Regions from separate parts of the Rahnella selenatireducens genome, predicted to be linked through region 2. Evidence: predicted binding sites of a transcription regulator. Region 2 holds the regulator's gene; each other region holds the start of a gene.
The links. The regulator PhoB, encoded in region 2, activates phosphate uptake and scavenging genes when phosphate is short. The targets are predictions, from matches to a motif close to CTGTCATAAAACTGNCNNAT.
Positions count from the first base shown of each region.

Region 1: the regulator PhoB is predicted to act here: its motif matches at 1,965-1,984, upstream of glpT (glycerol-3-phosphate transporter).
Region 3: the regulator PhoB is predicted to act here: its motif matches at 2,052-2,071, upstream of ugpB (sn-glycerol-3-phosphate ABC transporter substrate-binding protein UgpB).

Region 1 covers NZ_JBKEZJ010000014.1:65,349-73,262, forward strand. Annotated here, with positions in the region: gene ACLBVC_RS20175 (zinc/cadmium/mercury/lead-transporting ATPase) at 1-5, shown strand, start outside; gene tusA (sulfurtransferase TusA) at 23-283, opposite strand; gene ACLBVC_RS20185 (7-cyano-7-deazaguanine/7-aminomethyl-7-deazaguanine transporter) at 509-1,180, shown strand; gene ACLBVC_RS20190 (DcrB family lipoprotein) at 1,312-1,875, shown strand; gene glpT (glycerol-3-phosphate transporter) at 2,115-3,467, shown strand; gene yigL (sugar/pyridoxal phosphate phosphatase YigL) at 3,538-4,341, opposite strand; gene pldB (lysophospholipase L2) at 4,390-5,382, opposite strand; gene rhtB (homoserine/homoserine lactone efflux protein) at 5,504-6,124, shown strand; gene rhtC (threonine export protein RhtC) at 6,188-6,805, opposite strand; gene recQ (ATP-dependent DNA helicase RecQ) at 6,845-7,914, opposite strand, start outside.
Region 2 covers NZ_JBKEZJ010000001.1:659,188-667,101, reverse strand. Annotated here, with positions in the region: gene sbcC (exonuclease subunit SbcC) at 1-3,128, opposite strand, end outside; gene sbcD (exonuclease subunit SbcD) at 3,125-4,363, opposite strand; gene phoB (phosphate response regulator transcription factor PhoB) at 4,591-5,280, shown strand; gene phoR (phosphate regulon sensor histidine kinase PhoR) at 5,304-6,623, shown strand; gene ACLBVC_RS03175 (cobalamin-independent methionine synthase II family protein) at 6,880-7,914, shown strand, end outside.
Region 3 covers NZ_JBKEZJ010000014.1:39,047-46,960, reverse strand. Annotated here, with positions in the region: gene livF (high-affinity branched-chain amino acid ABC transporter ATP-binding protein LivF) at 1-631, shown strand, start outside; gene ACLBVC_RS20085 (aminotransferase-like domain-containing protein) at 763-1,950, shown strand; gene ugpB (sn-glycerol-3-phosphate ABC transporter substrate-binding protein UgpB) at 2,173-3,486, shown strand; gene ugpA (sn-glycerol-3-phosphate ABC transporter permease UgpA) at 3,662-4,549, shown strand; gene ugpE (sn-glycerol-3-phosphate ABC transporter permease UgpE) at 4,546-5,391, shown strand; gene ACLBVC_RS20065 (sn-glycerol-3-phosphate import ATP-binding protein UgpC) at 5,398-6,471, shown strand; gene ugpQ (glycerophosphodiester phosphodiesterase) at 6,474-7,214, shown strand; gene ACLBVC_RS20055 (hypothetical protein) at 7,293-7,914, opposite strand, start outside.

The DNA of each region.
Region 1 (7,914 bases), on a different contig from region 2:
ACTGACCGTCAGGGCTGAGCAATCAGCCCTGCTTTTCCACCAGACCTTTGCACAGCAAATAGCGGTACGGCAGGTTTTCTGTATCCGACGCTAACAGGCGGTGTTCCATAAAACGGCAGAAACCGGGAATATCGCGGGTCGTTGCCGGATCATCGGCGAAGATCAGCAGTGTTTCGCCATCTTTCATGGTGCGCACCGTTTTGCGAACCATCATCACAGGTTCCGGGCAACGCAGACCCAGCGCATCAAGCTGATGGTCGGGATTGATAAAGGGGTCGGTCATTTCGTGTCTCAACATCTTCATACGTGAATGCGCGACAGTTTAACCCGCTGGTTTTCTGGTGCAACAAACAAGGCGCATTGCGCTAAAATTAACCATCTAATCTGTTGCGCAAACGGTGCGCAAACAGGTACTATGCGCGCCGCACGTGATAACTCAGTCAGTGCAGAAGTAAAAATACGTTTGGGTTCCCTCACCCCAATTTTTTTATAAAAAAAGGTCACATCTATGTACTCTTTTACTGCTCAACAGCGGTTTTCCGCGTTGATATGGCTTTCGCTATTCCACATCGCCATCATTACGTCCAGCAACTATCTGGTTCAGCTGCCTGTCTCCATTTTTGGTTTCCATACCACCTGGGGCGCGTTCACTTTTCCGTTTATTTTCCTGGCTACCGATCTCACGGTGCGTATCTTTGGCGCACCGCTGGCACGCCGGATTATCCTTTCCGTCATGATCCCGGCACTGGCAATCTCTTACGTGATTTCCGCACTGTTCTTTGAAGCACAGTGGCAGGGCGTTGAAGCGCTCAGCAGCCTGAACATCATGGTCGCCCGCATCGCGACCGCCAGCTTTATGGCTTACGTGCTGGGACAAATCCTCGACGTTCACGTATTTAACCGCCTGCGCCAGAACCGCCGCTGGTGGATTGCGCCGGTCGCCTCGATGTTCCTCGGCAATATCAGCGATACGCTGTCCTTCTTCTTCATCGCGTTCTACAAAAGTACCGATGCCTTTATGGCAGCGCACTGGGTAGAAATCGCGCTGGTGGATTACAGCTTCAAAGTGCTGATCTGTCTGGTGTTCTTCCTGCCGATGTACGGCATGCTGCTCAACATGTTGCTTAAGCGGCTGTCGGCGCAAGGAAATCACAAGGCTTCCGCGGTCAGCGCGCACTAAGAGTGACGACGGCGTCTCAGATGACACAAATCGCGCCATAATCTGACTTGCATTTGTGGCCTGAATAGGTTGCCATAACGACTGTTAAGTCAACATGTAAGCCTGATAGACAGGCCACTTAAGGAAGCCCGATGCGTAATGTCGCAAAAATGATGGGAATGGCAGTACTGATCGCCGGTCTGGCTGCGTGTGATGGTAAATCAACAGACGCGCCAGCTGCAGATAAAGGCGCACCTGCCGCCGCCGCAACGGCGACCACACCAGTCAGTCTGCTGGATGGCAAAGTGACGTTCTCCCTGCCGCAGGGAATGAGCGACCAGAGCGGTAAGCTGGGCACTCAGGCAAACAATATGCACGTCTACGCAGACAGCACCGGCCAGAAAGCGGTGATTGTGATCCTGGGTGATAACACCACGGAGTCACTGGACGTTTTGGCGGGTCGTTTACAGGACCAGCAAAAAGCGCGCGATACCAATCTGCAAGTCGTCACTAATAAAGCGATTCAGGTGAACGGTCAAACGTTGCAGCAGTACGACAGCGTCATCACCTCTGCTGGTCAGAAAGCGTATTCCTCTATCGTGCTGGGCAAGGTCGACAGCCACCTGCTGACGCTGCAAATCACGTTGCCAGCGGATAATCAGCAACAGGCGCAGACGGATGCCGAAGCAATTATTAATACACTGAAAATTCAGTAAATTCAGATGTTGCGAAAATATCAGGCGGGGCTCAGGCTTCGCCTTTTTTTGTCCCAAGCTGTTACCCACCCTCACAAAACCCGCCTCTCCTGTAATAAAAATGTAACATTTCGGTCATAAATCACAGTTCGTTTGTGCGCGAATTGCTAAAATCATGTTCGTTTTGGAACACCCTTGCACCGCCCTTACGTCATTGGCTCATGAGGAGTCAGACCTGATTTATGCCATCGGAGGCATTTATGCTCAGTATCTTCAAACCCGCGCCCCATAAAGCGCCCGTGGATGAAAACCACGTTGATCCGCTCTACCGCCGTCTCCGCTGGCAGATTTTCATGGGGATCTTCTTCGGCTATGCCGCTTACTATCTGGTTCGTAAAAACTTCGCATTAGCGATGCCCTATCTCATCGATCAGGGTTTTTCGCGGGGTGATTTAGGCTTTGCGTTGTCCGGGATTTCTATCGCCTACGGCATTTCTAAATTCATCATGGGATCGGTTTCTGACCGCTCGAATCCACGCGTATTTCTGCCTGCGGGTTTAATCCTCGCCGCCGCCGTAATGCTGTTTATGGGCTTTGTGCCTTGGGCCACGTCCAGCATCGCCATCATGTTCGTTCTGCTGTTCCTGTGCGGATGGTTTCAGGGCATGGGCTGGCCGCCGTGCGGACGCACGATGGTTCACTGGTGGTCGCAGAAAGAACGTGGCGGCATTGTTTCCGTCTGGAACTGCGCGCATAACGTCGGCGGCGGCATTCCTCCGCTGCTGTTCCTGCTGGGCATGGCCTGGTTTAACGACTGGCACGCGGCGCTGTATATGCCCGCGTTCGGCGCAATCTTGCTGGCCGTTTTCGCGTTCATGACGATGCGCGATACCCCGCAGTCCTGTGGTCTCCCGCCGATTGAAGAATACAAAAACGATTATCCGCCGGACTACGTGAAAGAATCCGCCGAGCAGGAGCTGACGGCAAAACAGATCTTCATGCAGTACATTTTGCCCAACAAGCTGCTGTGGTATATCGCGCTGGCCAACGTGTTTGTTTACCTGCTGCGCTACGGCATTCTGGACTGGTCACCGACTTACCTGAAAGAGGTGAAACATTTCGCGCTGGATAAATCCTCGTGGGCGTATTTCCTGTATGAATATGCCGGTATTCCGGGCACGCTGCTGTGCGGCTGGATGTCGGATAAAGTCTTCAAAGGAAATCGCGGCGCAACCGGCGTGTTCTTTATGGTATTGGTGACGATCGCCACCGTGATTTACTGGCTGAATCCGGTCGGTAATCCGGGTATCGACATGGCCTGTATGATCACCATCGGCTTCCTGATTTATGGCCCGGTCATGCTGATTGGCTTGCATGCGCTGGAACTGGCACCGAAGAAAGCGGCGGGGACGGCGGCGGGCTTTACCGGCCTGTTTGGCTATCTCGGCGGTTCAGTGGCGGCGAGCGCTATCGTCGGCTATACCGTTGATTTCTTCGGCTGGGATGGCGGCTTTATCGTGATGATCGCCGGGTGCGTGCTGGCGGTGCTTCTGCTGGTACTGACGATGCTGAGTGAAAATAAACACAAAGCGCAGCTGGCGAAAAACGCCTGATTCAGGCTGAAAGCATAGAAAACAAAAAGGCACCGGAAGGTGCCTTTTTCAATGACGATTCAGGAAACGATTATTCAGACAAATACATTTTGCGCAGGTAATGCGGCACGGCGTCGTCGGCGTTGGAACCAATGATTTCCGCATCCGGCATTGCCGCTTTCAGACGTGGCAATGAGCCACTCATCAGGCAACCTTTACCCGCCATCGACAGCATTTCCAGGTCATTCAGACCGTCGCCAAACGCGATGCAATCTTTCAAGGTATAACCCATCAGTTTAGACACGTATTCCAGCGCGTGACCTTTCGATACGCCGCCCGCCATCACTTCCAGACAAACCGGCAGTGAGAAGCTGACGTTTACACGATCGCCCCAGCGCGCATTAATGGCTTCTTCGAGTGGCAGCAATTTTTCGTGATCTTCACAGGTGAAATACACTTTGCAGATGCCGTCAGTTTCCAGCAAACCCGGTTCATAAAGTTTGTATTTGAAAACGGATTCACGGAAAAAATCATCCTGATCGGCGCGGTCACGGTTCATGTACCAGTCGTCGTTACGGTAAACGTTGGTCAGGATATCCGGATTGTTGTGCATGATGCCAAACAGGTCTTTGGCAATGTCTTCATCGAGATTATGGGCGAAAATCAGCTCTCCGTCGGTGTTATGCACACGCGCACCGTTTGAGGTGATCATGTACGCGCTGATCTCGAGATTGTCGCGCATCTGCGCAACGTCAATATGGTGACGTCCGGTCGCGAACACGAAATGCACATCGCGCTGGGTCAGCAATTTCAGCGTCTCTTTCGCGAACGGGCTCAGGGTATGGTCAGGTGATAGCAGTGTGCCATCTAAATCGGAAGCAACAACAGGGTACATAGCGTTAGGTTCTAACCTCTGATGGAGTTGTGCGCGGCGAACCGCGGATTAATGCTGTCGCGCAAAAAAGCGCATGATGGCGTCCAGCGCCTGTGCCCGCAGGTCGTCCCGCTCAAACAGGATCTCATGGCGCGCGCCTTCGATGACCAGCGGCTTTCCCCCTTCACAAGGGTGCCCCGCAGCGGCCATGGCCTGACAAAAAGCGAGGTGCGACCGGTTGTCTACCACCCGGTCTTCGCTCGCCTGCAATAAAAGAACAGGGGTCGTGATTTTTTCGGCTTCTTTGAGGATGTGCATGCCCGCCTCAATGCCTTCGCGCACCCAGTGATACGTAGGTCCGCCGACCTGGAGTTCCGGGTAATCCGCATAAAAACGCAGATTACGGCGATATCGCTCGCGGCTGTGCGTCAGCTGATTCACCACAAACGGCAGCGGACGCCAGTGACCGGTACCCAGCGCGTAACCATCACGGCGAACCGGACGATTCTCCGCCCAGTTGAGAATGCGCCGCGAAACCCATCCCGGCATCGGCAGATAGATACCCGTCATCGGCGCTAATAACGCCGCCGCATCGAAGCGCTCAGGATACTTCGCCATAAACAACGCCAGAATTGCCCCCCCCATTGAATGGGCCAGCGCGAACTTTTTCACGTACTGACGTGGCGCGATTTCAAGCTGATAAAAAGTTTCGAAATCGTCAACATAGTCGTCGAAATGCTGAACATGGCCGCAGTGCGGATCTTCGAGCATACGTCCCGAACGCCCCTGACCGCGGTGATCGAGAATCATGACATCGTAACCACAGTGGAATAAGTCGTAAGCCACTTCCGGGTATTTTACGTAGCTTTCAATACGCCCCGGTGACACCACGATGACTTTATCGTGTGAGGGCGAACAGAAACGAACGTAGCGGATCGGGACGTCATCGACGCCGCTAAACTCACCTTCTTCGCGTTGCTGCCAGAAATCGAGCAAAGGCCCGGTCGCAAAGGCGGAGAACTCTTTCTCACGTGTTAACCACTTCGCAATATTTACAGGCATTCAATAATCCAAAGTCGCATGGCGGGGAGGAAGAAAGTGTTATTTGTGAGTTATAGCGCAATTATAGACAATGGCGTATTGTGCCATAAAACAACACAAAACGTATTCAGGGAGTCTCACAATGACCTTGGACTGGTGGTTAACCTACCTGCTCACCACTTCTATTTTAAGTTTGTCCCCGGGTTCCGGCGCGATTAACACCATGAGTACCGGCATCAGCCACGGTTACCGCGGTGCAGTGGCGTCGATTGCCGGTTTACAGCTCGGTTTGTCGATCCACATCGTTCTGGTCGGCATCGGGCTGGGCGCGCTGATTTCGCAATCACTGCTCGCCTTTGAGTTGCTGAAATGGTTTGGTGCCGCCTATCTAATCTGGCTGGGTATCTGCCAGTGGCGTTCTGCCGGTGCGATTGATCTGAACGCACTCGCCAGCAGTATGCCGCGCCGCCGTTTGTTTAAACGCGCCATTCTGGTGAATCTGACCAATCCCAAAAGCATTGTGTTTCTGGCCGCACTATTCCCGCAGTTTATCATTCCGCACCAGCCGCAGGCTGCACAATACGTGGTATTGGGCGTCACCACCGTGGTTGTCGATATCATTGTGATGATCGGTTACGCCACGCTAGCCACGAGAATCGCCGGTTGGGTAAAAGCCCCAAAGCAAATGCAGCTGCTGAACCGGATTTTCGGTTCGCTGTTTATGCTGGTTGGCGTTTTGTTGGCCAGTGCGCGAAAAGTGTAAATCCCTGAAATGCAAAAAGGGTCCGGCAAATCACCGGACCCTTTTTTGTGCAGAGCGTTTTAATCAGCGATTTACGATCAGCGCAATGCCGAAGCCAGCGAAAACCACACCCGCTATGCCGTCGATCCATTTCGCCAAACGCTGATAACCACGGCGCATTTTCGGCAACGCAAACACCATCGCCACTAAAGAGAACCACGCCAGCGTTTCCACCACGATCAGCAGGAAGATACCCAGACGCTCGCCGCCGCTGACGCTGTCACCAACGAACATAGAAAACACGCTGCCGAAGTAAATCACGGCTTTCGGGTTCGAGAGGTTAGTCAGCAGGCCACGCATAAAAGTCCTGCCACGCGCGGGCAGAACCACTGGCGTTTCATCGTCATTCTGCTTTTTAGCCCGTGCAGATTTCAGCAACTGCCAACCCATCCAGCACAGGTACAAGCCACCGCCGACGGTGATAATCTGGTGCAGCCACGCCATTTTTTGCAGAATCAAGTGTAAGCCCATCAGCGCAACCGCCGCCCAGACCAGCACACCCAGCGTAATACCAATCACACCCATCATGGCTTCTTTGCGTGAACGGCTGGCCGCCGTTTGCGAGACAAAGAAGAAGTCCGGCCCCGGACTCATCAGCGCGATCAGATGGACCATCGCAACCGTCAGGAATAGCATCAGCATGATTAACTCTCTGTTTTATGTGTAGGGAACTGAATTCTGTTACTCGTCGCCGTTATCGATATGGTCGCGGATCATCGTCATAAATGGCCGCCCGAATTTCTCGAGCTTACGCTGACCGACGCCGGTAATGTCCAGCAAATCGCTCGGGCTGACTGGCAGATGTTCTGCCATTTCCAGCAGCGTCGTGTCATTAAAGACCACGTACGGCGGCACGTTATTTTCATCCGCCAGCGATTTACGCAGTTTGCGCAATTTGGCAAACAGCTTGTGATCGTAATTTCCGCCATAGGTTTTCTGGCGTGATGTGCTTTTAATTTTCAGCGTCTGAATACGCGGCACCGCCAGTTGCAACGGAATTTCGCCGCGCAATACCGGACGGGCAGATTCGGTCAGTTGTAGCGCCGAATGCATGGCGATGTTCTGAGTAATCAGCCCGAGATGGATCAGCTGGCGTACCACGCTGGTCCAATGCTCGTTGCTGTGCTCTTTACCGATGCCGTAGACGGTCAGTTTTTCGTGCCCGTATTCGCGGATACGCTGGTTGTTCGATCCGCGCAGCACTTCGACCACGTAACCCAAACCAAAGCGTTGCCCGACGCGCGCCACCACCGACAGCGCTTTTTGCGCGTCCAGCAGGCCGTCGTAGCGTTTTGGCGGGTCAAGGCAGACGTCGCAGTTGCCGCAGGCGTTCTGTTTGCCTTCACCAAAATAGTTAAGCAGCACCAGACGGCGGCAGGTTTGTGCCTCGGCAAATGCGTTCATCGCATTCAGTTTGTGGCGTTCCACATCCTGTTGCGCACCGGCCGGTTTTTCTTCCAGACAGCGGCGCAGCCACGCCATATCCGCCGGGTCATACAACAACACCGCTTCGGCAGGCAGACCATCACGTCCTGCTCGCCCGGTTTCCTGATAGTAAGACTCGATGGTGCGCGGAATATCAAAGTGAACCACAAAACGGACGTTCGGTTTGTTGATGCCCATTCCGAATGCGACGGTCGCAACCACAATTTGCAGGTCATCGCGCTGGAAACCTTCCTGCACGCGGGCGCGGGTTTCATTGTCCAGACCGGCGTGATACGCGCCGACGCTCAGCCCTCGACTTTGCAGAC
Region 2 (7,914 bases):
CCGGAGGCGTTCAGGCTGTCGAGCGCGTCCAGCGCGGTGTCCAGTGTGTAGGCGTCGAGTGTGCCAAAACCTTCGTCGAGGAACAGCGAATCGATGCGGGTTTTATCGCTCACCAGATCGGACAACGCCAGCGCCAGTGCCAGACTGACCAGGAAACTCTCGCCACCGGATAACGTGCGGGTATCACGCACGGCGTCGGCCTGCCATGTATCGACAACCTGCAACTCCAGCGCGTCGCTGGTTTTACGCTGCAACAGATAACGGCCATGCAGTTTTTCCAGCTGGCGGTTCGCCAGATACACCAGATGATCCAGCGTCAGCCCCTGCGCGAACTTACGGAATTTTGCGCCATCGCTGGAGCCAATCATCTGATTAAGATAACCCCAGTCATCGCAGGTCAGCTGCGCCTGCGCAATCTGGACGATTAACTGCTGCTGGCTGCCGCTACGTTCCTTGTCGAATTTAAGCTGATTACTCACTTCGCCGGTGCGCTGTTGCAGCGCTTTCAGGCTTTGTGACAGCGATTCCTGCTCTGCCATCAGCGCCGTGAGATCGCTTTCGTTTTCACTCAGATGCGCAGGCCGTGCCCGCTGCTGTTTCTCCAGCATCTCATTCGCATCGTTTAACAGTGCCTGAGCCTGGGCCAGTTTTTTTTGCAACTGGTCTTTACGTTGCTGAAGTTGCAGGCGTAATACGTCGTCGAGAAGGGCGAGTTTCACCGCCACTTCATCCGCAAACTCGCTGGCGGCCAGCGCCCGTTGCCAGTCTGTTTGCGCCTGTTGCAGACGTGCCGTGGACTGCTGATGTTGCAGCTGCGTGCTGGCGAGCTGACCGGCCAGTTTATCGCGATGTTCCTGCGCCCGGTGCAGGGCCGTCTCGGCTTCGCTGACGGTTTTTTCGGCGGCCTGTTGTTGCAGATGTAAGTGCTCGCGAACCTGCGTGGCCTGACGGTCGCCGAAGAGTTCTGTGCGCTGAGTTGTCAGTTCTTTCAGCGTTTTCTCGCCCACTGCAAACTGGGTTTGCAGGCGCTCAAGCTGTTCCTGCGATGTGGACAGATTTTTTTGCGTCAGCATATAACGCTCGGCCAGTAAGGCGCTTTGCTGCTGGACTTTTTGTTGCTCGCTGACGGCTTCGCTGAGGGCGTCTTTCGCCTGTTGCAGCGCACGCGCCAGCTGTTCATGCTGACTAAGGGTTTCCTGCGTTTGCTGTTCTTCCTGATCGCATGACGCCAGCCATTGCTGAATGTCCGGCGCATCCATCAGCGTGAAGGTTAGTCCATGCGTAGCGCTGGTTTTCTGCCAGTTTTCGAGATGCGCGTTCAACTGCTGCTGGTCCTGCTCAAGCTGCGTTTGCAGGCGCAATTGCTGTTCTTTCAGGCTTTTAATCTTTGCCGCCAGTTCGATTCCGCTGGCTTTCGCCGCATCGAATTCCAGCTGCATTTTCTCAACACGCTGAGCCGTTTCAGACGGTTTGATCTCCTGATAGCTTTCAATCGCCGGATGCGAGGTGGAACCGCACAGCGGACAGGCCTGACCGCTTTGCAGATTGGCGCGTTCTGCCGTCAGGCTGACGATCAGCTCCTCGCTTTTCTGGCGCGCTTTGACATCATTCAGATGCTCGAGTTGCTTCTGGCACTGCAGACGGATTTTGCCAAGGCGTTCTTCTTCTTCCGCGATGACCGTCTGATTCTGCGCAAAATCCTGATGTTGCTGACGGACACGCGAATCGAGCTGAGGGAAAATTTGTGCGAGTGAAAACAGCTGCTGACGCACCGGACGCAGCTGCGCCAGTTCATATTGTCGTTTCTGCAAAGCAGCCAGCGGGTGTTGTTTTTCCAGTCCGGCCTGATGTTGTTGCTGAACCTGCAGCGCACCGGTCAGCGTCGCGTGTTTCGTCTGATGCTGCTGACTCTGTGCCTCCAGCTTCCGGCGCTCTTCGGTGATTTTCGCCAGCATCGCGCTGTGCTCACTGGCCTGTTTCTGTGCTTCACTGACGGCCTGCTGCGTGTCAGTCAGTGATTTGTGCCACCGGGCAATTTCGTTATCCAGCGGCAGAACTTTTTCGTCCATCAGCGTCTGGAGCTGGCGCTGCTCTCCGGCCTGTTTCTGGCGAGCGGATTTCGCCTGTTCCAGCGCCAAAGCCAGCGGCGTCATCTGCGCCGCCTGTTGTTCCTGCTGCTGAACCAGCTGCGTAAGCGCCTGCTGTAACTCCTGCGTTTCTTTCTCACAGCGCAACCGGTCGCTGAGCAGCGGACGCAGTTTTTCAGCCGGTTCACTGCGCGCGAGTTGTTGCAACTGCGGCGCTGCAGCGAGGTTTTCCTGCTCCGCCGCCGCTAACTGCTGTTGAGATTGCTGATGTTTTTGCTGCACCTGCTGCCAGTGTTGCAGCCAGTTCAGATCCTGCTGGCGTTGCAGTGCCTGCTGGCTGAGGATAATTTCCTGCGCGTTCAGCGCGGCCAGTTCCGTTTCGAACGCCTGACGCTGCTCTTCGCTGAGCAACTCGATACCGGCCATGCGCTGATACAAACCGTCGAGCTGATTTTTGGCTTCTTTATGTTGTTCAAACACGCGTTCAGAAAGTCGCCCGTAGATTTCAGTACCGGTAAGTTCTTCCAGCAATTCCGCGCGGTCGTTGGCATCGGCATTCAGGAACGCGGCGAACTGGCCTTGTGAAAGCATCATCGATTTGGTGAAACGGCCGAAATCCAGCCCGGTCAGCTCGGCGATGGCATCAAGTTTATCGCGCACTTTGTCGGCCAGAATTTTGCCATCGGCCAGCAGTGCAAGTTCCACTTTCGGGGCCTGTAAATTGCCGTCCGGCGAGTTTTTGGCACGGCGCTGGCTCCAGAACGCGCGGTAGCCAATGCCTTTGACTTCAAACTCGACTTCTGCCAGCGATTCGGCGGTGTGGCGGGTCATCAGTTCATTCTGACTTGGCGTGACGTTCAGACGCGGCGTCTGGTGATACAGCGCCAGACAGATGGCGTCGAGCAGGGTGGTTTTCCCCGCGCCGGTCGGGCCGGTGATGGCAAATAATCCATTGCTGGCAAAAGGCTCAGCGGTGAAGTCGATTTTCCATTCGCCTTCCAGCGAGTTCAGGTTTTTTAAACGCAGACTGAGAATTTTCATTGGGCGGCATCCTCTGCGGACTCGCCGCTGGTGACCTGACTGACAACCTGAGCGAACAGCGTGCGCATCCGCGCCTGACGCGGTTCGTCGGGATCGGTTTCCTGCGCCAGCCGCCGTTCAAACACTTCGCTGACACTCAGTTCGCTGAGCGTTTCTTTTTCCTGTTGTTCGATGCTGCTGATGCGCTGTTCTTTACTGCGGCGCAGCAGAACGACTTCCACCGGCAAATCTGCGGTCAGCGTCTGAATACGCCGCTGGATATCACTGAGATAGTCCTGCGTGGCGACTTCAATATCCAGCCAGACCGGTTTACCGGCATCGCCGTCAGCAAATTGCGTCAGTTGTTTTTCTATGTCTGCGAGCGAACCTTTGATGATCTGCATCGGCTGGAAAACGGGGATTTCCAGCGTGTAGATGGCGTTGAGCGTAGCGCCGTCGAAATCAAGCAGGTAAACGCTTTTGGTTTTGCTGAGCTCATCAAAACTCAGCGCAATGGGTGAGCCGCTGTAACGGATATGTTCGGTTTTTGCGACGCACTGGGCGCGGTGAATATGCCCGAGTGCTACGTAATCCACCGGCGGAAAGGCCTGCGCCGGGAAGGCGTCGAGCGTGCCTATATAGATGTCGCGCACGGCGTCAGACGTGCTGACGCCGACGGTGGTCAGATGGCCGGTGGCGATAATGGGCAGCGGCACGCCAAGTTCCTGACGTTTAGCCAGCGCGGCCTGATACAGCGCGTCATAATGCGCCGCAATGGCTTCCTGCAAGGCGAGCTGTTTGTCGTTGCCGGACTGCCCGGCCTGGCTGGCAAGCAAATCGCGCGGACGCAAAAACGGAATGGCACACAACACCGCGCCGGGCTGGCCTTCGCGTGTGTTAAGCACCAGAACCTGTTCATCCAGTTTTTCGCCCACGGTGGCGATCACCCGCGTATTCAGGCACGAAAGCAGTTCGCGGGATTCATTGAGCGTGGCGACGGAATCGTGATTTCCGGCCAGCACCACCAGCTGACAGCCGGTTTGTTGTAATTCCACCACGAAGCGGTTATATAACTCGCGGGCGTAACTGGGCGGCGAGCCGGTATCAAAGATGTCCCCGGCGACAATGACGGCGTCCACCTGATGCTGTTGCACCTGACCGGTCAGCCAGCGCAAAAATGCCTGATGTTCAGCGGCGCGGCTTTTGGTAAAAAAGTACTGGCCGAGGTGCCAGTCAGAGGTATGGATCAGGCGCATGAGACTCCCGTGTGAACCCTGTATGACGACAATGGGGCAAAGTATAAACGTCAGCGGGGGAACCTGTCCCCGATAAATCAGACCAATTTCAGCAGGATGGCAGGAATTTACCTGTCATATTTGCCTTAAATGAACCATCATTTTCATTCATAAATCTGTCACAAAACTGACGCATAATGGCGCCCGCAATCAAATAAAAGATCGCTAACCTATTGGCAGGACCTACGATGGCTAGACGTATATTGGTGGTTGAAGACGAAGCTCCAATCCGTGAAATGGTGTGTTTTGTACTGGAACAGAATGGATATCAGGCAGTAGAAGCTGAAGATTTTGATTCAGCGATTGGCCAGTTAGTTGAACCTTACCCTGAACTGATCCTGCTCGACTGGATGTTACCCGGCGGTTCCGGTATTCAGTTTATTAAGCACCTTAAACGTGAAGCGCTGACACGCGAAATTCCGGTGATGATGCTGACCGCCCGCGGTGAAGAAGAAGATCGGGTGCGCGGCCTGGAAGTCGGTGCCGATGATTACATCACCAAACCGTTTTCACCCAAAGAACTGGTTGCCCGTATTAAAGCGGTGATGCGCCGGATTTCGCCAATGGCGGTCGAGGAAGTGATCGACATGCAGGGGCTGAGTCTGGATCCATCGTCTCACCGGGTGATGGCCAACGAGCAGGCGCTCGATATGGGGCCAACCGAATTTAAGTTATTACACTTCTTTATGACCCACTCTGAACGCGTTTACAGCAGGGAACAGTTGCTCAATAACGTGTGGGGCACTAACGTTTATGTGGAAGATCGCACGGTTGACGTGCATATTCGTCGTTTGCGTAAAGCGCTTGAAACCAGCGGACATGACAGAATGATCCAGACTGTTCGTGGTACCGGATATCGTTTCTCAACGCGTTATTGAGTCCCCCACAGCGGAGAATCTGTGTGTTAGAACGTTTGTCATGGAAACGTCTGGCCGGTGAGTTTTTTCTCTTTTGCCTGCCAGCGCTGATCCTCGGAATTTTCGTCGGCCATTTCGGCTGGCTCCTCTTTGCGTCGCTCGTCGCGGCGCTGGGCTGGAATTATTACAACCAGCTTAAACTCTCTCACTGGCTGTGGCTTGACCGCAGCATCACCCCGCCGAACGGGCGCTGGAGCTGGGAACCGCTGTTTTACGGGCTGAACCAGATGCAGGTGCGCAACCGGCGACGTCGTCGTGAATTAGGTCAATTGATCAAACGTTTCCGCAGCGGAGCTGAATCGCTGCCGGATGCAGTGGTTCTGACGACGGAAGAAGGCAATATCTTCTGGTGTAACGGACTGGCGCAGGATCTTCTCGGTTTCCGCTGGCCGGAAGATAACGGGCAGCATATTTTTAACCTGCTGCGTTATCCGGAATTCCGCACCTGGATCCAGACCCGTGACTTCAGCCGTGCCCTGAACCTTCAACTTAATAATGAACATTACGTCGAGTTTCGCGTGATGCCGTATTCCGAGGGGCAGCTTTTGATGGTGGCGCGTGACGTAACGCAGATGCGTCAGCTCGAAGGCGCGCGACGTAACTTCTTTGCCAACGTCAGCCATGAACTTCGTACGCCGCTGACGGTGTTGCAGGGATATCTGGAAATGATGGAAGACGCCAAGCTGGAAGAGCCGTTCCGCACCAAAGCGCTGGATACGATGCAGGAACAGACGCGGCGAATGGACGGGCTGGTGAAACAACTGCTGACTCTTTCGAAAATCGAAGCATCCGCCAATATCGATATGCACGAGAAAGTCGATATTCCGTTGATGCTGAGCATGCTTGAGCGGGAAGTGCAGACGTTGAGCGGTGGGAAACATGAGGTGGTGTTTCGCGTAAACGAAAAGCTTAAAGTCTTTGGCAACGAAGATCAGTTGCGCAGTGCGGTGTCGAATCTGGTGTATAACGCCGTGAATCACACCCCGCCGGGTACACGGATTGAAGTCAGTTGGCAGCAAATCCCGCACGGCGCGCAGTTCCAGATAAGCGACAACGGGCCGGGTATTGCGCCGCAGCACCTACCGCGTCTGACCGAACGTTTTTACCGTGTGGATAAGGCGCGATCACGCCAGACCGGCGGCAGCGGGCTGGGGCTTGCTATCGTGAAACATGCGCTCAGCCACCATAATTCGAAACTCGAAGTTCTCAGCGAAGTCGGCGTCGGCACCCGGTTTATGTTTACTCTGGCACCGAAACTGATTGTTCCTCAGGGGGCAGACTCCCCGGTCTCCGTAAAACCTTAATTTCTGTAATTTCCCTAAAGCCTGTTATCAGCCGATAGCAGGCTTTTTCATTTCTGTTTATGGAGTGAAGTCGCCTCGTGATCATGAATTTATTTCACGTCCCATGAAAATTCCTCTGTTGTAGGTGAACAGGCTGCATGACAGTATGGCCTTAAAGCCGTTTAGACATCCAGATGTCTATAAATAACGCAACGTAATTATTTACTTTGTAAATCATTCGCATTCCGCCAGGGGCGTGATGCCATAAGGAGTTCTCATGCAACGTACCACCCCTCCGTTCCGCGCTGATGTCGTTGGCAGTTTCCTGCGTCCGGCCGCAATCAAAGAAGCCCGTAAACAGTTTCAGGACGGTGAGATTGATGCGGTGCAGCTGCGTGCAGTGGAAGACACGGAAATCCGCCGTGTGGTGGATTTGCAGCGTCAAGCCGGTCTGCAAGTGGTGACGGATGGCGAATTCCGCCGTGCGTGGTGGCACTTTGACTTCTTCGAAGGTCTGGAAGGGGTGGAAGGTTACGATGCGGTTCACGGGATCCAGTTCAACGGCGTACAGACAAAAGCGCGCAGCATCAAAGTGGTGAGCAAACTCGGTTTTGGTTCGCACCCGATGCTGGAAGATTTCCGTTTTCTGAAAAGCATCAGCGGAACGGCGGTGCCGAAAATGACCATTCCGAGCCCGAGCGTGATGCATTTCCGCGGTGGCCGTAACGCCATCAGCAAAGACGTTTACCCTGATCTGAAAGACTATTTTGACGATCTGGCACAGGTTTACCGGGACGCGATTAAAGCGTTTTACGATGCCGGCTGTCGTTATCTGCAACTCGACGATACCGTCTGGGCGTATCTGTGTTCTGAAGATCAGAAGAAACAAATCCGCGAGCGTGGCGACTCTCCGGAAGCGTTAGCACGTACTTACGCTGACGTGCTCAACAAAGCCATCGCCGGTAAACCGGACGATCTGGTGATTGGTCTGCATGTTTGCCGCGGTAACTTCCGTTCAACCTGGATTTCTGAAGGTGGCTATGAGCCGGTGGCAGAGATTCTGTTTGGCGGGGTGAATATCGACGCCTTCTTCCTGGAATATGACAATGAACGTTCAGGCGGTTTCGAGCCACTGCGTTTCATTAAAAAGGGTCATCAGCAGGCGGTTCTGGGGTTGATTACCACCAAATCCGGCGAGCTGGAACTGGCAAAAACCGTTGAAGCGCGGATCGCTGAAGCGGCTGAATATCTGGACATTAACCAGATTTGCCTGAGCCCGCAGTGTGGCTTCGCGTCAACGGAAGAAGGTAAT
Region 3 (7,914 bases), on a different contig from region 2:
TAACCAAGGGGAAATCGTCACGCTGATCGGCGCGAACGGCGCGGGGAAAACCACACTGCTCGGCAGTTTATGTGGCGAACCGCGGGCGTCGCACGGCGCGATTATTTTCGAAGGCCAGGACATCACCCAATGGCAGACCGCCAAAATCATGCGTGGCGATATCGCGATTGTGCCGGAAGGCCGTCGCGTATTTTCGCGGATGACGGTGGAAGAGAATCTGGCGATGGGCGGTTTCTTTGCGACGCGCGATCAGTATCAGTCGCGTCTGGAACGCGTGTATACGCTGTTCCCGCGTCTGAAAGAGCGCCGTCTGCAACGCTCGGGCACCATGTCCGGCGGCGAGCAACAGATGCTGGCGATTGGTCGTGCGCTGATGAGCCAGCCGCGTTTGCTGCTGCTCGATGAGCCGTCGCTCGGTCTGGCGCCGATCATCATCCAGCAGATTTTTGACACTATCCAGCAACTGCGCGAAGAAGGGATGACTATCTTCCTGGTCGAGCAAAACGCCAATCAGGCGCTGAAACTCGCCGACCGCGGTTATGTGCTGGAGAACGGTCATGTGGTGCTGGAAGACACCGGCGCGGCATTGCTGGCGAACGAAGCGGTGCGTGCGGCCTATCTCGGCGCATAAATCCGCTTTGGATTTCGAAAATCTGTGATAAATCTAGTAAACCGCACGGCAAGCGCTTTGCGGTTTTTATTTTGCCTATAAATTAACATCTCTCACATTCTAATAACGTTGCACAGCATCAGGAAGATTTCATGAACACAGAAGGTTTACTCGCCGCCCGCATGGTCAGGCTTAAAAGTTCAGCCATCCGGGAACTGCTGAAACACAGCAAAATGGAAGGCGTTATTTCACTGGCGGGTGGTATTCCTTCTTCGGCGCTGTTTGATTTCGATGGCCTTCGCGAAGCGACGCAACTGGCGATCACGGAACAGCCGGAGCACGCATTCCAGTATGGCCTGACCGAAGGCAGTTATACGCTGCGTGAGCGTATTGCTGAGCTTTGTCAGGAACGCGGTGTGGTGGCAAAACCCGATGATATCGTGGTGACCGCCGGTTCCCAGCAGGCGCTGGATCTGGTGATGCGCGCGGTAGTGAATCCGGACGATATTTTTGTGGTAGAGCGCCCGACCTATCTGGCCGCACTGCAAACGCTGGAACTGGCCGAGGCGAATATCCTTTCCGTCGGTACCGACGGCGACGGCATGATTGTCGATGAGCTGGCCGAACTGCTGAAAACCCGCAAAATTAAAGGCGTGTATCTGGTGCCGACGTTTGGCAACCCGAGCGGCGTGACCCTGAGCCGCGCGCGTCGTGAAAAGCTGGTTCAGCTGGCGGCGAAACATGAATTCCTGATTGTGGAAGATGATCCGTACGGCGAACTGCGTTTCACCGACGAACGCCAGCCAACGTTGTTTGAGCTGTCGAAGGCGCTGTTTGGCCATGCCGACAACATCATCTACACCTCAACGTTCTCCAAAATTCTGGCGCCTGGCCTGCGTCTGGGCTGGGTGATCATGCCTGACTGGCTGCTGCACAAAGTCGCCATCATCAAGCAGGCAGCAGATTTGCACGCCAGCGCGCTGTCACAGTCGATTGCTGAATGTTATCTCGGTCTGGGCCGTCTGCCTGCGCAAATCGAAACGATTCGTGCCGCGTACAAAAAGAAATGTCAGATTCTGGCGGAGTTACTGGAACGCGAACTGGGCGACGTGCTGACGTTTGAATATCCGAAAGGCGGCATGTTCCTGTGGGCGCGTTTCCGCGAGCCGCGTAACTGCGCTGAGTGGATGAAAAAGACACTGGAACAGGGTGTGGTGTTTGTGCCGGGCGAGTTCTTCTATGCCGATAATCCGGATCACTCTACCTTCCGTCTGTCGTTCGCCACCGCGACCGAAGAGCAGATGCAAGAGGCCGTTGCCCGCCTGAAACGCGCGCTGTAAAGTCCCCGGATTTCCCTTCTTTATAAGGCGCATCGTTCACCCGATGCGCCTTCTTTTTTGCCATCTGTTCGTCACCTGCACTTCATGCCGCTGTAACACCAATGTCATTTAACTGTTATTTATCTGTAATTTAGCCGTGTCATGTTACCTCCGCATAAAAACGTTTCTCAATACCCCATTTATCTCTGCCCCTTTTACACCAGCAGAATTCAGGAGACAGGCATGTTCATCAATCTCAAAAAAACGGTCATCGGCACCGCGCTGACGCTGGCTTTTAGCGCCAACGCTTTTGCTGTAACAGAAATTCCTTTCTGGCATTCCATGGACGGCGAGTTAGGTAAAGAAGTGAACTCGTTGGCCGACCGTTTTAACCAGACGCACCCTGATGTCAAAATCGTGCCTGTCTACAAAGGTAAATACGACGAGAGCCTGGCTGCCGGTATTGCGGCATACCGCACCGGTAATGCGCCTGCTATTTTGCAGGTTTACGAAGTGGGCACCGCGACCATGATGGCGAGTAAAGCCATCAAACCGGTCTACGAAGTGTTCAGCGACGCCGGCATTAAAGAAGACGTTTCCCAGTTTGTGCCGACCGTCTCCGGCTACTACTCAGATTCCAAAGGCCGCCTGTTATCGCAGCCTTTCAACAGCTCCACGCCGGTGCTGTATTACAACAAAGATGCCTTTAAGAAAGCTGGCCTGAACCCGGATCAGCCGCCAAAAACCTGGCAGGACATGGCGGTTTACACCCAGAAACTGCGCGAAGCGGGCATGAAATGTGGTTACGCCAGCGGCTGGCAGGGTTGGATTCAGATTGAAAACTTCAGCGCCTGGCACAGCCTGCCGATCGCGACCAAAAATAACGGTTTCGATGGCACTGATGCGGTTCTGGAATTCAACAAACCAGAGCAAATCAAACACATCCAGATGCTCGAAGACATGAACAAAAAAGGTGATTTCACCTATTTTGGTCGCAAAGACGAATCCACCGCCAAGTTCTATAACGGCGATTGCGCGATGACCACCGCCTCTTCCGGTTCTCTGGCCGATATCCGTCAGTATTCTAAATTCAACTACGGTGTAGGCATGATGCCTTACGATGCAGACATTAAAGGCGCGCCACAAAACGCCATCATCGGCGGTGCAAGCCTGTGGGTGATGAACGGTAAAGACAAAGACACCTACAAAGGCGTTGCCGAATTCCTGCAATTCCTGACCACGCCGGAAATCGCTGCTGAATGGCACCAGAAAACCGGTTATCTGCCAGTGACAACTGCCGCGTATGAGCTGACCAGAAAAGAAGGCTACTACGATAAGAACCCGGGTTCTGACGTTGCCACCCGCCAGATGCTGAACAAACCGCCATTGCCGTTCACCAAAGGTCTGCGTCTGGGTAACATGCCACAGATTCGTACCATCGTGGACGAAGAACTGGAAAGCGTCTGGAGCGGCAAGAAAACGGCTAAAGAAGCGTTAGATACCGCAGTACAGCGCGGAAATCTGCTGCTGCGTCGCTTCGAAGCCTCTACCAAGTAATTTTTTTTGCTCCTCCCCCTGAGAAGGGGGAGTGCTGTTTTGCTCCCTCCCCTGCGAAGGGGAGGGTTAGGGTGGGGTATTAATGACAACTCAGTCGTTTGCTAAACCCCCTCCCAGCCTCCCCCTTCACAGGGGGAGGAGCTAAACCCGCCACCGTATCAACGAGTAAACCATTATGAGTTCACACCGTCCCGGTTTTGGTTGCAGCTGGCTGCCTTACGCACTGGTCTTGCCGCAGCTGCTGATCACCGCGATATTCTTCCTGTGGCCTGCGGGGCAGGCGCTGTGGTATTCGGTGCAGACACTGGATCCGTTCGGGCTTTCCAGCACGTTTGCGGGCATGACGAACTTCACGCAGCTGTTCCAGGATCCGTACTATCTCGACTCCTTTTACACCACGCTGAAATTCAGCTTTATGGTGGCCTTTTTCGGGCTGGTGCTGTCGTTGTTTTTCGCCGCGCTGGTCGATCACGTTATTCGCGGCAGCCGGATTTATCAGACGCTGATGATCCTGCCGTACGCCGTTGCGCCCGCCGTGGCCGCCGTATTATGGATGTTTCTGTTCAGTCCCGGCCTTGGCCTGATTTCGCATTTCCTCGGCTCCCTCGGTTACAACTGGAACCACGCGCAAAACAGCGGTCAGGCGATGTTCCTGGTCGTCCTCGCGTCGGTCTGGAAGCAAATCAGCTACAACTTCCTGTTCTTTCTGGCGGCGTTGCAGTCGATCCCGAAATCGCTGGTGGAAGCGGCCGCTATCGACGGCGCAGGTCCGGTGCGACGTTTCTTCAATCTGGTGTTACCGCTGATTTCGCCGGTCAGCTTCTTCCTGCTGGTGGTGAATCTGGTGTACGCCTTCTTTGATACCTTCCCGGTGATTGACGCCGCGACAGGCGGTGGCCCGGTTCAGGCAACGACGACCCTGATTTACAAAGTCTACCGCGAAGGCTTCTCCGGTCTGGACTTATCAAGTTCCGCCGCGCAGTCCGTCATTCTGATGATGCTGGTGATCGGCCTGACGTTCATTCAGTTCCGCTTTGTCGAGCGTAAGGTGCGTTACCAATGATTGAAAATCGCAGAGGGCTGGATATTTTCAGCCACCTCATGTTGCTGCTCGGCGTGCTGGTGATTTTGTTCCCGCTGTACGTCGCATTTGTCGCGGCGTCGCTGGATAACAAACAGATTTTCGACGTGCCGATGACGCTGATCCCCGGCGGCCATTTGTGGGAAAACATCAGTACCATCTGGACGCAGGGCGCAGGCAATAACAGCCCGGCGTTTGGCCGCCTGCTGATCAACAGTTTTATTATGGCGATGGTGATTACCGTCGGGAAAATATCGGTCTCGATGCTTTCGGCTTATGCGATTGTCTATTTCCGTTTCCCGCTGCGTAACCTGTTCTTCTGGCTGATTTTCATGACGCTGATGTTGCCGGTGGAAGTGCGTATTTTCCCGACCGTTCAGGTGATCGCTAATCTGCATATGCTCGACAGCTACACCGGCCTGACGTTACCGCTGATGGCGTCGGCGACCGCAACGTTCCTGTTCCGTCAGTTTTTCATGACCCTGCCGGATGAGCTGCTCGAAGCGGCGCGTATCGACGGCGCGGGCGCAATGCGTTTCTTCTGGGACATCGTGCTGCCGCTGTCCAAAACCAATCTGGCCGCGCTGTTCGTCATCACCTTTATCTATGGCTGGAACCAATATCTGTGGCCGATTCTGATCACCAGCGATGCCTCGATGGGCACGGCGGTGGCGGGGATTAAAAGCATGATCTCCTCAGGCGACGGCTCGACCCAATGGAATCAGGTGATGGCAGCCATGATCCTGACCTTATTGCCACCGCTGGCGGTGGTGCTCCTGATGCAGCGCTGGTTTGTGCGCGGTCTGGTAGACAGTGAGAAGTAAACCGAAATGGCAAATTTGAAATTACAGGCAGTGACCAAGTCTTACGACGGCAAAAACCAGATTATCCAGAGCATTGATCTGGACGTCGCCGACGGTGAATTCATCGTGATGGTCGGGCCTTCCGGCTGCGGGAAATCCACGCTGCTGCGCATGGTGGCCGGGCTGGAGCGCACGACGTCCGGCGATATCTACATTAACGACCAGCGCGTCACCGATCTGGAACCGAAAGATCGCGGTATCGCGATGGTGTTCCAGAACTACGCGTTGTATCCGCACATGAGCGTGTTCGACAACATGGCGTACGGCCTGAAAATCCGCGGTTTCGGCAAGGCGCAGATCCACGCGCGTGTGGAAGAAGCGGCGCGAATTCTCGAACTCGGCCCGCTGCTGAAACGCAAACCGCGCGAGCTTTCCGGCGGCCAGCGTCAGCGCGTCGCGATGGGGCGCGCCATTGTGCGTGAACCGGCGGTTTTCCTGTTCGATGAACCGCTTTCTAACCTTGATGCCAAATTGCGCGTGCAGATGCGCCTCGAATTACAGGATTTGCACCGCCGTCTGCGTACCACCAGTTTGTATGTCACGCACGATCAGGTTGAGGCGATGACGCTGGCAGAACGCGTCATCGTGATGAACAAAGGTATCGCCGAGCAGATTGGTACGCCGTCGGAAGTTTATCGCCGTCCGGCCAGCCTTTTTGTCGCCAGCTTTATCGGTTCTCCGGCCATGAATTTACTGCCCGGTCAGCTGACCACTGACGGCACTTCGCTGGTGATGGAAGGCGGTTTTGAGCTTCCGCTGCCGGTTCCGCGCCCGGAATGGGGCGGCCGCGAACTGACGGTAGGTATTCGCCCTGAACATATTCTGCTCACGGACGAAACACAAAACGGCATTCCGATGGTGCTCAATACGCTGGAATTGCTGGGCGCAGATAATCTGGCGCATGGCAAACTGGCGGGCAGCGGCGTTGTGGTACGTTTATCGCATGAAGTATTTCCTGCTGCCGGTTCGCTGTTACGCTTGGTTTTCCCGACGAAAGCGTTACACTTTTTCGATACCAACAGCGGATTACGGATGGAATGAACATGAAAACCTGGCCTTATCCTCGCATTGTGGCGCACCGCGGTGGCGGTGCTCTGGCACCGGAAAATACGCTGGCCGCTATCGACGTAGGCGCGAAATACGGTCACACGATGATCGAATTTGACGCCAAACTGGCGGAGGGTGGGGAAATTTTCTTACTGCACGACGACACGCTGAACCGCACCAGTAATGGCTGGGGCGTGGCGGGGGAATTACCGTGGGAAAAACTCGAACGTCTCGATGCCGGTGACTGGTATGGCGCAGAGTTCAAAGGAGAAAAACTCCCGCTGCTGTCGCAGGTCGCCGAGCGTTGTGCGCGCCACAACATGATGGCAAATATTGAAATCAAACCGACGACCGGGCTGGATGAAAAAACCGGAACCGACGTCGCGCTGGCCGCCCGTGAACTGTGGAAAAATCAGGCTGTGCCGCCGCTGCTTTCTTCCTTTGAATTCGATGCACTGGTCGCCGCCAAAAAAGCCGCCCCGGAGCTTCCGCGCGGTTTACTGATCGACACGTGGCACGAAAACTGGAAAGCGCTGACCGACGAACTGGAATGCGCGTCACTGCATCTCAATCACAAACTGCTTAACGAAGAACGCGTGAAAGCAATCAAAGCCGCCGGGCTGCATATTCTGGTGTATACCGTGAATAACCCGGACCGCGCCCGCGAGTTGCTGCGCTGGGGCGTGGATTGCATCTGTACGGATAAGATTGATGTGATCGGGCCGGATTTTGAGTAAAGATTTTAAGTAAGCCGATGCTGCTAAAAAATTAAGGCGCGATAATCGCGCCTTAATTGTTTTTCCGAAACAGAATAATCAGTGTTTCAGCAGTCGCGGCAACTGGTTATCCAGCTCAAGCAGACAGGAATCCATATATTTCTCGGTAGTTTTGGTGACCAGCGCATAGTTGTTTGCATGCCAGTCGGCCAGAGGTGCTGCCACTACCGGCGGCGTACATTCCGCTATTACCCAGGCGGAGAACATATTCGCGTCTTCCGGTTTTTTGTAGAACTTAACGGTATAACGTAATTCGTAATCTGAATTAGCCGATGAAAGGTCTTTATAAACCAGCAGCCATTGTGCAGCGACAATATTCAGATTGTTTTTATACTGGTGGCCGTTGCCATTCTTCTCTAGCCAGCGGGCAATAAGCGGCTTGGCTCTTGGTGTCAGATAAGCTGAAGTTGGTTCCGGAAGGGCATCAATTTTAGTCCCCTTCAGATTTTCCTTACTGAACGTGTTTACCGCGATACCGCCCGAAAGCACTGATGTCAGTACGTTAAGCCCGACGCCCGCGGCAGTATAAGCGGGAGTCACTTCACGCAAAACTACGTCAGGTGCACGGTTATTATTTAAATCAGCCGAGGCGAAACCAGAATATAACCCGATGCTGCTGCCATTGGCGGCAGTGATTTTTTCTGTTTTAGGGGTGGAACAG